One region of the Plantactinospora sp. CA-294935 genome, then DNA from elsewhere that is predicted to be linked to it. Evidence: riboswitches for the same ligand, from Rfam matches in the RefSeq annotation. Region 1 holds a riboswitch; the other holds the start of a gene.

Region 1 (5,537 bases):
GAACGGCAAGCTGATCACCAGCCAGGACCACATCGGGTACGCCCTGTCGGTGCCGGGTGACGCCGCGCTGGCCCCGTACGACGTGGCGGCCGGGCGGCTACCGGGCACCGCTGGCGAGATCGCCCTGGACCGGGCCACCGTGGCCGGCGCCGGTTTCGCGCTCGACGGCCCGGTGACCGTGCTGGACCGGGCCGGCACGGTGCACCGGCTGCGCCTGGTCGGCGTGCTGGACCTCGGGGTGAACCGGCTCTTCGGCGGCTCCGCCGTCGCCGCGCTGACCCCGGCCGACCTCGGCACGCTCACCGGTACCGCCGACTACGCCCAGGTGGTGGTCCGGGCCACCGAGGGCACCGACCCGACCCGGCTGCGGGACCGGATCGCCGAGGCGGTCGGCCCCGGCACGCGCACCCTGACCGGGGCGGCCCTGCGGGACCGGCTCGCCCGGCAGGCGGCCAAGTACGTCGACGGCTTCCTCGCCGTACTGCTCGGCTTCGGCCTGGTCTCGCTCACCGTGTCGGCGTTCGTCATCTACAACACCTTCGCCATGCTCGGCGCGCAGCGGGTCCGGGAGGTCAGCCTGCTCCGTTGCGTCGGCGCCTCCCGGGCGCAGGTGCGCGGCGCCGTACTCCTGGAGGCGGGCATCCTCGGCCTGCTCGCCTCGGTCGGCGGGCTGCTGGCCAGCCTGCTCGTCGGGTACGGGCTGATCCGGGGTCGTGAGCTGGTCGCCTCGGACATCCCGCTGCACGCCCCGGTGGTGCGCTGGCCGACCGTGCTGGTCGCGCTCGGCTTCGGCACCCTGGTCACGGTGCTGGCCGCGCTGGTGCCGGCGGTGGAGGCGAGCCGGGTGGCGCCGCTGGCCGCGCTGCGGTCCCGGGACGCCGTCGAGGCCGGCGGCGGCCGGCGCCGCCGTACCCGAATCGCGGTCGCGCTCGGCCTGGCCGGGGTCGGCGGACTGGCCGTACTGGTCGGGCTGCCGCTGGCCTTTCCCGGACTGCCGCTGGTGCTCGGCGGCGGCATGGTCGCCTTCCTCGGCGCGGTGGTGGCGGCCCCGCTGCTGGTCCCCCGGGCGGTCCGGCTGGTCGGCTGGCTGCCGGCCCGGGTCTTCGGTCCGGTGGTACGGCTGGCCGTGGCGAACGCCCGACGCAATCCCCGGCGGGCGGCGGCGACCAGCACCGCGCTGACCATCGGGGTGGCCCTGATGGCGATGTTCAGCGTGCTGCTGGCGACCGCCCGGGAGCAGGCCGGGCGGGAGTTGGCCGAGAACTTCCCGGTGGACTTCGTACTCGACCGCGTCCGCACCGACGGCTCGCCGGTGGCGGTACGTGGCCCGCTGCCGCCCGGGATGGCGCAGCGACTCCGTCCCGATCCGGCGTTCGGCACCGTCGCCGAGGTACGCCTGGCCAACTCGCCCCTGGACGACCGGATCCGGGTCTGGGCGGTGCCGCCCGAGCGGCTGCACGGACCGATCCGCCCCGAGGTGACCGCCGGCAGCCTGGCCGGGCTGGCCCCGGGCACGGTGGCGGTGAGCCGGCAACTCGCCGCCGAACGGGGCATCGGGGTCGGCGACCGGATCGCGCTCGGCCTCGGTCCACCGGGGCCGCTGACCGTGGTGGCGGTCTACGACGACAGCCCGGTCGACGGTGCCGCCCTGGTCCCCTGGGCGTCGTTCGTCGGCGCGTACGGCCCCGGGGAGCCGGACCGGCTGCTGGTCGACCTCGCCCCGGGGGTGTCGACGGCGGCCGGCCGGCAGGCGCTGGACGCGGCCCTGGCCGACCAGCCGGCGGTCCGGGTACGCGGTCTCGCCGACCAGGCCGACGCGCTGTCCCGCACCCTCGACGAGTTGCTGGGGATCTTCGCGGCCCTGCTCGGCATGTCGGTGCTGATCGCCGTGCTGGGCATCGGCAACACGCTCGCGCTCTCGGTCGTCGAACGCCGCCGGGAGTCGGCGACGGTCCGGGCGCTGGGCCTGTCCCGCCGGCAACTGGCGACCATGCTGCTGACCGAGGCGGCCCTGGCCGGTGCGGTCGGGGCACTGTCCGGGATCGCCCTCGGGCTCGGCCTCGGCTGGACGGCGGCGATGGGTCTGATCAGCAGCTACGGGCACGGGCTGCCGGCCGTACCCGTAGGGCAGCTCGCCCTCTGCGCCGCGCTGGCCGCCTCGGCGGCGGTGCTGGCCAGCCTGCTGCCGGCCCGCCGGGCTGCCCGGGCCCCGATCGTCGCCACCCTCGGCGACGACGGGTGAGCCGGGCACGGACGGGTGAGCCGGGCACGCCCGCCCGTCGTTCTCCAGTAGGACGGGTCAGCGTCGTTCTCCGGTAGGGACGGGGACACCGTCGTTCTCCGGTAGGACGGGGTCAGCGCCGTTCTCCGGTAGGGACGGGGACACCGTCGTTCTCCAGTAGGACGGGGGCACCGATTCCGCACAGGACGGGTTCCCGCCGCCGGCCGGCCGGCAGTATCGACGGCGGGGGCGATCGGGCCGGAAGGAGGGGGTGTTGGGGGCCGGGCACGACCACGGGGGGCGGTTGACCCGGGCGGCGGAACGGCACCGGGGACGGCTCTGGGCCGCCTTCGGGCTGCTCGCCGTCCTGATGGTGGTCGAGACGGTCGCCGCGCTGGTCACCGGCTCGCTCGCGCTGCTCTCCGACGCCGGGCACATGTTCACCGACGTGCTCGGGATCGGGATGGCGCTGGCCGCGATCACGGCGGCCCGGCGGGCGGCCGGCGACCCGCAGCGGACCTTCGGGCTCTACCGCCTGGAGGTGCTGGCCGCGCTGGCCAACGCGGTACTGCTGTTCGGGGTGGCGCTCTACGTGCTGGTCGAGGCGGTACGCCGGTTCGACGACCCGCCCCGGGTCGCGGCCGGCCCGATGCTGCTGGTGGCCACGCTCGGCCTGCTAGCCAACGCGGCCGCGTTCGGCCTGCTCCGGGCCGGGGCGCGGGAGAGCATCAACCTGCGCGGCGCCTACCTCGAAGTGCTCGGGGACCTGCTCAACTCGGCGGGCGTGATCCTCGCCGCCGTGGTGATCATCCTGACCGGCTGGCGCTGGGCCGATCCGATCGTGGCCCTGGCGGTCGGGCTGTTCATCCTGCCCCGCACCTGGCGGCTCGGCCGGACCGCCGTACGCATCCTGGTGCAGGCCGCGCCCGAGCACCTCGACGTGGCCGCCGTACGCGCCCGGCTGGCCGGCGTACCCGGGGTCTGCGACGTACACGACCTGCACGTCTGGACCCTCACCTCCGGCATGGAGGTGGCCTCGGCGCACCTGAGGCTGGACAGCGATGCGGAAGTCGGTACCGTACTCGCCGCGGCCCGGTCGGCGCTGCGCGAGGACTTCCACATCTCGCACGCCACCCTCCAGGTCGAGCCGAACACCGCCCCCGGAGGCTGCGGGCCCACCGAGTGGTGACCGTTCGCGACGCTGCGTCACGGCGGAGTCAGCCGGAAACTGTCGGAATTCCGCCTCAGGAGACGTCGAGGCTCACCGATAGTTAGCGGCATCTTAAGTTTCGATCCGGCGCTTGAGGTTTTTGTCCGGATACATCCTTGCGAAGTAGGAGAATCGCGAATCTAACTCCGGCAACGCCACGTATCCCCGGGCGGCAACTGCCGGTAGGCTCGGCTCCGGTTTCCGCCGGGCGGCGCCCTCCGGCGCCTGCGGAGACCGTCGCCTAATCGCACGCGCGAGCCGGGGAACCACGTACCAGGGGTGCATCCGCTCCAGCGGTAGGGATCTTCCGTCCCGAACCCGTCAGCTAACCCGGTCGGCGGCTGACGGAAGGACATTGTCATATGCCGTTCCTGGCACCCACCCGACAGGCTCCGGCGTCCGCGCAGAGAGCCACGAGACCGCCCCGGAAGGCCGCGACGACCGTGGCCGTCGCCCTGGGCATGGTCCTCGCGGCACTCGGCGGCGCACCCGCCGCCGCGGCACCGGAGTACGCGACCCCCGGGACGCTGGCCGCGGCACCCGGCGGGGACGACATCGACGGAGGCACCGACAGCCTGCGCGAGCAGCTTCAGGCCGCCAGCAAGGGCTACCTGACCGCCAAGAACAGGTTGGCCAACTCCGTCAAGCGGCAGACGGATCTGAACCAGCAGCTCGCCGCGCTGCGCACCGAGGTGGCGAGCCGGAGCGAACGGGTCGCCGAGATGGCCGACATGGCGTACCGGACCGGCCGGCTCGGGCAGGTCTCCGCCCTGCTCAACAGCGGTTCTCCGACCAGCCTGGTGGACCGGGCAGCCGCACTCGACACCATCTCGGCGAACGAGAGCCGGGAGCTGCGCGGGCTGCGGGAGAGCCTGGACAAGGAGACCCAGGCCAAGGCGGCGCTCGACAAGGAGATCGGCGAGCAGCGCAAGCAGGTCGAGGTGATGGAGACCCGCAAGAAGCAGGCCGAACGGGCGCTGGCGGCGGCGAACAACAGCGGCGGCGCCGGCTCGGGGATCAGCGGCAGCGGCGGCGGGTCGGCGCGACCGGCACCCCGCAACGCCGACGGTTCCTTCCCGGACGAGTCGTGCAGTCTCGACGACCCGACCACCAGCGGCTGCATCACCGCGCGCACCCTGCACGCGCTGAAGCAGGCCCAGGCGGCCGGCTTCACCCGGTTCGTCTCCTGCTTCCGCAGTGGCGGCAGCGGCGAGCATCCGAAGGGGCAGGCCTGCGACTTCGCCGCCCAGAAGAACGGGTTCGGCGGGGTGGCGACCGGCGGCGACCGGACGTACGGCAACAACCTGGCGGCGTACTTCGTGCGAAACGCCGATCGACTTGGCGTGCTGTACGTGATCTGGTTCAAGCAGATCTGGCTGCCGAGCGGTGGTTGGAAGACGTACAACGGGGGCAACGGTGACCCGTCCAGCGACCACACCAACCACGTGCACCTGTCGATGAACTGATCGACGGCACCTGAGGCACCGATCGCGAACCGCCGGCACCGCCCGCCACCCCTGGGCAGTGCCGGCGGTTCTCGTTCCGCACCCGGCCGTAACCCCGGACCGGGTGCGCCGGTCAGCAGCCGATCCGGGTCGAGCCCAGCGCCACGTCGTCGAACCAGAGCGTGTTCGCGCCCTCGCCGTAGCTCTCCCAGCCCAGCCGCAGGTCGGTGAGGCTCGGCCGCCAGTTGGCCCGGTTGTACCACTGTCCGTCGACGTCGTGCGTGGGCGTACCGTCGGCGGTCAGCCCGGTCACCGCGGTGCCGTTGACCCAGGTGGAGAGCCGGCCCTGCGCGCCGTCCACCATGAACTCCAGGCAGGTCCACTGGTTGACCGGCAGCGGCGCGCTGAGCGCGACACCGTTCGGGCTCTGCTCCGGCAGGGTGGCGTCGTCGGAGGCCCGGTTCCACTGCAGGGCGGCGTTCTGCCCGCCCATCCGCAGGTCACGGTTGCCGTCGTTGGCGTCCCGCATGGCCAGGAAGGTCACGTGCGAGGTCGGCAGCGCGGTGGTGTGCCGGACCCAGAGCCGGGCGTAGCGCACCGCTCCGACGCCGCCGAGATCCCGGGTGGAGCCGACGAAGACGTGGTTGCAGTAGCCGACGGC
Region 2 (5,537 bases), 5.1 Mb from region 1:
ACGTGCCGGAACTGACCGGGTTCTACCGGGCGGCCTATCCGGGCAACTGGTTCGATCCCCGGATGGTCGGGACCGGCCACTACGTGGGGATGCGCCGGGACGGCGAGCTGGTCGCCGTTGCCGGGGTGCACGTCTGGTCGCCGCGATACCGGGTGGGCGCGCTGGGCAACGTGACGACGGCTGCGGCGTACCGGGGACAGGGGCTGGCCAGCACGGTGGTGGCGACACTCTGCCGGCGGCTGCTGGAGACCGTCGACACGGTGGCGCTGAACGTCGTCGCGGAGAACACCGCCGCGTACAAGCTGTACGACCGGCTCGGTTTCACCCCGGTCGCCGAGTACACCGAGTACGTCGTCGGCGAGCCGTCACCCGCACCCGGCGCGGACGACCGTCCTCTTTGAACCCGGTCACCACCACGTCCTCCGGGGGCAACACGATCGCCGAGGCGTTCGTCGGCTCGGTCACCCTCGGGGAGGCGCCGCACCGGCCCGAACCGGTCCGACCCTTGTCAACGGTCGGCACCCCGGGCACCATGTCAACGTTCTCGAAAGCCGCCAGTCCGCCAGGCGTGCGGACCTGCGTCCGCCCGGTCCGTACGCCTGCCGTCCACCCCTTGCTTTCGCCAGTCGATCTGTCGCCGAGGAGGCGCCGGTGCTTGAGGAGTTCATGGGCATTCCCGCCCACCCCTTCCTGGTCCATGCCGCGGTGGTGTTCGTGCCACTGCTCGCGTTGACCGCGGTCGGGTACGCGTTCGTTCCGTTCGTCCGACCGCACCTGCGCTGGGTGCTGGGACTGCTCGCGGTCGCCACCCCGCTGGCCGCGCTGATGGCCAAGCTCTCCGGTGACCGGTTCCTCGCCCGGCTGGAGTCCCGTAACCGGGTCAGTCCGGAGTACGTGCCGCGGCTGGCGGAGCACCAGGACCTCGGCACCAACACCCTGTACGCGACGATCGCGCTCGGGGTGCTGACCCTGGCGCTGGTCTTCCTGGTCAAGCCCCGGGTCACCGCCGCACCGGTGACCGCCGGGACCGAGGGGAGCGCCGAGGGCGGCCCGGCCGCTGCCGCCGCCAAGGGGTCGCCGGTGCTGACCCTGGTGCTCGGGGTGCTGTCCCTGGCGGCGGCCGGGATCACCCTGTACTACGTGTTCCGCACCGGCGACACGGGCGCCCAGGCGGTGTGGCAGGGCCAGTGATTCCCGCCTGAGCACGGGCACGCACGGCCGACGACACGACGACGCCGGCCCGCTCCACACCCCCGGTCGGCACGGGTCGTCCGGGTGGGTGGGTCGGGCCGGCGTCTCGTCGGGCCGGCGTCTCGTCGGTACTACCGGCGGGCGGGGCGGGTCAGGACGAGTAGCCCCGGGTGGCCGCCCAGTTCGCCAGGTCGATGGTGGTCATCCAGTAGTTGCTGTCCTCGCCCGGGATGGCCGGGTCGGCGATCTTCACCGTACGGCCGTCGTCGCGGTAGCCGACCACGGTCAGGTAGTGCCCGCCGGGGTAGCTGTGCCAGCCGCCGTCGAGGTCGGTCGCCGAGCCGGCGATGTTGACCACCACGGCGTACCCGCTGGTGACGGCGTGCACGACGTCGGCCTGGAGCCGGTCCATCTGGGCCGGGGTGGCCGCGCCGCCGGGGATGGCGGTGGTGCGGTAGAAGTCGGTCCCGGTGATCTTGTTGAGCACCCGGGTGGTGTCCTCGGCCGAGTTGGTGCCGCTCATCGTGGTGCCGAGGTCGGCGGCGACGGCGTCCTGGCTCGGCTGCTTGTCCCGGACGGTCAGCGCGATCCGGGTGGCGGCCGGGCCGCAGTACCAGCCGTTGATCTGGGCCTGGAACTCGTAGTCCAGCAGCTTCGACTCCGGCGGCGCCGGTGGCTTGCTCGGGGTGCTGGCCGGGGTCGCCTTCGCCGCCTTGGTGGTCGGCGCGGTGGTCGCCGGCTCCGACGGGGTCGCCGGGGCGGTCGTCTCCGGCGCGGTGGTCTCCGGTGCGGTGGCGATGGCCGCTCCGGCCTGCCCCGCCGGGGCGCCGAGTTCGGCGACGGCGACGGTCGAGGTCTCCGGGGCCTCCGCCGAGCCGGTCGAGGCCAGGACGACCCCGCTGGACGCGGCAGCGGCGAGCACCGCGGCCGAGGCGAGCGCGAGCCGGTTGCGCCGGCCCGACATGGCGGTCCGGAACCGCCCGTTAATTGCGTGCTTCAACGTTATCCTCCAGGGGAAATGCGCGTCACCCCCACCGGGGGCAAGGAATGACGCGGCGTTTCAGTCGCTGCCGGAATGTGACGTGAAATCGCACGGAATCGCACGGACGAAATCGCCCGGGAGAGGCCCGCCGATGCATTCGGCGGAACGGCCGACGTACGGACGGACCGACGGTGCGCCAGCCGGTGGGCGCGCCGCTATCGGCGTACCGGCGGAATCAGCGCCACCACGATCCGTCGCGACCGGCCGGCGGCCCCACCGGGGACCGCGACCAGTTGGCCGGCGGACCCGGGCAGCGCCCGCGCGTCGACGACTTCCGCGTCACAGACCGCTATCGGGCCAGGTTCAGGTGCCGGCCTGGGGTCGGCCGGTCCGGGTCAGGGCGGTCCGGGACGGTCGCGGCGACCGGGAGTGGAGCCGCGACGCAGCGAGGGAACTGGGGGGACGGGCCGGGGCCCGGGTGGTACGGCACGAACAGCTACTCCTTCCGACACCGCCTACCGGGTTAGCTGACGGATTCGGGCGGGAAGGCCGCCCTACCACGGGCCAGCGGCTCGCGGATTCACCCCAGATAACTGTGGGTCCCCGGCTCGTTACAGAACGACTCGGCGGGCCTGCTCCGGTGTCACCCAGATGGCGACCAAGGGGCCGGACCAGACCCGCCGACATTACTGGCCGCCTTCCGCCGTTGCCAACCCCACTGAACAGCGAAAACAGTGATTGAGAGCGCGATCGGGACGACCGGCGACCGGGCTTGGGGCGGCGGGCGGCCGCGCAGATAAACCGGCATGATCATGTACGCGTACGGTATGACGGAAATGACCGGCTTGGCGCGGTGGTCCGAGCATGGGACGAGGACTCCAGGAGGCTCCTTCCGATGACAACGGTGCACGAAGCGACCTACGACCTGCTCCGTTCCCTCGGTCTCACCACCCTCTTCGGCAACCCCGGCTCCACCGAGGAGCCATTCCTGAAGAACTTTCCGGCCGACTTCGCCTACGTTCTGGCCCTCCAGGAGGCCTCTGCGGTCGCGATGGCGGACGGCTACGCCCAGGTCACCGGCCGGCCGGTGCACGTCAACCTGCACACCGCACCCGGCACCGGAAACGGAATGGGCAGCCTCGTCACCGCCTGGCACAACAAGACACCCATGATCGTTACCGCCGGCCAGCAGACCCGGACGATGAATTTGTCCGAGCCGATGCTGACGAACGTGCGCCCGACCCAACTGCCCGAGCCGTACGTCAAATGGAGTCACGAGCCGCTGCGCGCGCAGGACATTCCCGAGGCATTCATGCGGGCGCTCGCCACCGCCGTACAGCCGCCGGCCGGGCCGGTGTACCTCTCCCTGCCGCTGGACGACTGGGACGAGCCAGCCAACGGAACCGCGCAGGTACGCCGGATCAGCACCCGGGTCGCGCCCGATCCGGCGGAACTGGACCGGTTCGCCGAGATCCTGGCGGCGAGCCGGAGCCCCATGCTGGTGATCGGATCCGCGGTCGACCGCAGCGGCGGCTGGGCCGAGGCGGTCGCCCTGGCCGAGCGGAGCCGGGCACCGGTCTGGCAGCCGCCGTTCGCGGACCGGGTCGGCTTCCCCCAGGACCATCCCCAGTTCCAGGGACTGCTGCCGCCGGCGATCGGGCCGCTGGCCGAGAAACTGGTCGGGCACGACACCGTACTGGTGGTCGGTGCCCCGGTGTTCCGTTACTACCCGTACGTCCCCGGCCGGCGGGGCTATCTGCCGGACGGCACCCGGCTGCTGCACGTCACCGACGACCCGGCCGAGGCGGCCCGGGCACCGGTCGGCGACAGCCTGGTCGGCGACGTCACGCTGGCCTGCGCCGGGCTGGCCGAGCGGCTGCCGCCGACCGACCGGCCGATGCCACCGCCCCGGGCCGGTGCGCCGGACGGGGCCGCCGGCACCCCGCTGAGCCCGGAGGCGCTCTTCGGGGCGCTCGCCGCCGAGTGGCCGGCGGACGGGATCGTGGTCCCCGAATCCCCCTCCAACCTCAGCGTGCTGCACCGGCAACTCACCATCACCCGGCCGGGCTCCTACTTCAAGATGGCCAGCGGTGGACTTGGCTTCGGGCTGCCGGCGGCGGTCGGCATCGCGCTCGCCCAGCGGGACACCCGGCAGCACCGGCCGGTGGTGGCGGTGATCGGGGACGGCTCGTTCCAGTACTCGCCGCAGGCGCTCTGGACCGCCGCGCAGCACCGGCTGCCGGTCGTCTTCGTGGTGCCGGTCAACCAGGAGTACGGCGTGCTGAAGGCCTTCGCCGAACTGGAGGACGCGCCGGGCGTACCCGGACTGGAACTTCCCGGTCTGGACATCCCCGGCATCGCCCGTGGCTACGGCTGCACCGCCCACCAGGTGGAGTCGGTGGACGAGTTCAGGGCGGCGTTCCGGTCCGCGCTCGGCACGGAAAGCCCGACCGTGCTGGCCGTACCCATCACCCGAGACGTCGCCCCGCTGCTCTGATCCGCCGCCTGCCAGAGGGGCAACTGCCGAGGGGTGACCCGGACGATCGCCGGGATCCGTGAGACGTCGAGGTGCGCCTGCTCGACCTGGGCGGGCAGATTCTGGACGGTATATTCCGGTCGAGCGTGATATCGGGGAGTCATCATGATGACTCCCCGATATCACCCCGAAGAGGAGATGCCCATCCCGTCGGGCAACCACCCTCGCCCGACCGGTCATCGTCGGGGAGGCGGCCCATCCCGTCGGAGACCTCCGCCGATTTCATGATCGACCCGGTGGGGTGGAATGCAGAGCGCCCGCCAGTCGTTACATCTCGTGTACGGCCGAGTAACACCGCCTGCCGCCTGTGCTGGTGCCGGGCCCTCGGGGAATGATCCGGGGCCACCGGTCGTTACATATGGTGTTCGCCTGAGTACCAGCCGCCCCCCGCGTAGGTATTCGGGTTTTCCTGTTGTCCCTGGAGGCCACGACGTCTCGGGACACATTTTCTCCAATGGCACCCCGCGTCCCCCGCTGGGGTGTTCATCCCCGATTGGAAGGCAGACCATCATGAACAAGACTCTGTTCAGCCGATGGCTCCCGGCCGTCGAGCAGACTTCTCTGGTTCGTAAGACCGCTCTGGGTGTGGCTGGCCTGGCGTTCGTCGGCGGCGCTGTCGCCGGCCCCGCCGTGGCCGCGCAGGCCGCTCCCGAGCATGCCGGCTCGCCGGTGTCGCAGTCGGTCATGCAGGCCGACAAGGACCGCAAGGATAAGAGTGACAAGAGCAAGAGCGACAAGGACCGTAAGGGCGGTAAGCCGTCGCGGGACAAGCTCGTGCCGCATGGTGTGCAGGGTGAGCAGTCCCGGATCTCGCTGTCGGGTGAGCAG

Evidence for each region. A riboswitch is a leader RNA that binds a small molecule or an ion and turns the genes downstream of it on or off. The one in region 1 is predicted to bind cyclic di-AMP.
Region 2: another riboswitch for cyclic di-AMP. It lies ahead of ACQEVC_RS40055 (C39 family peptidase); the one in region 1 lies ahead of ACQEVC_RS18550 (coiled-coil domain-containing protein).

The regions. Positions count from the first base shown of each region.
Region 1 is NZ_JBNJMU010000001.1:4,143,787-4,149,323, reverse strand. It holds gene ACQEVC_RS18560 (ABC transporter permease) at 1-2,242, shown strand, start outside; gene ACQEVC_RS18555 (cation diffusion facilitator family transporter) at 2,496-3,410, shown strand; cyclic di-AMP (ydaO/yuaA leader) riboswitch at 3,660-3,787, shown strand; gene ACQEVC_RS18550 (coiled-coil domain-containing protein) at 3,794-4,897, shown strand; gene ACQEVC_RS18545 (cellulose-binding domain-containing protein) at 5,010-5,537, opposite strand, start outside.
Region 2 is NZ_JBNJMU010000001.1:9,226,078-9,231,614, forward strand. It holds gene ACQEVC_RS40045 (GNAT family N-acetyltransferase) at 1-401, shown strand, start outside; gene ACQEVC_RS40050 (DUF2231 domain-containing protein) at 652-1,191, shown strand; gene ACQEVC_RS40055 (C39 family peptidase) at 1,343-2,191, opposite strand; cyclic di-AMP (ydaO/yuaA leader) riboswitch at 2,671-2,812, opposite strand; gene mdlC (benzoylformate decarboxylase) at 3,069-4,670, shown strand; gene ACQEVC_RS40065 (hypothetical protein) at 5,220-5,537, shown strand, end outside.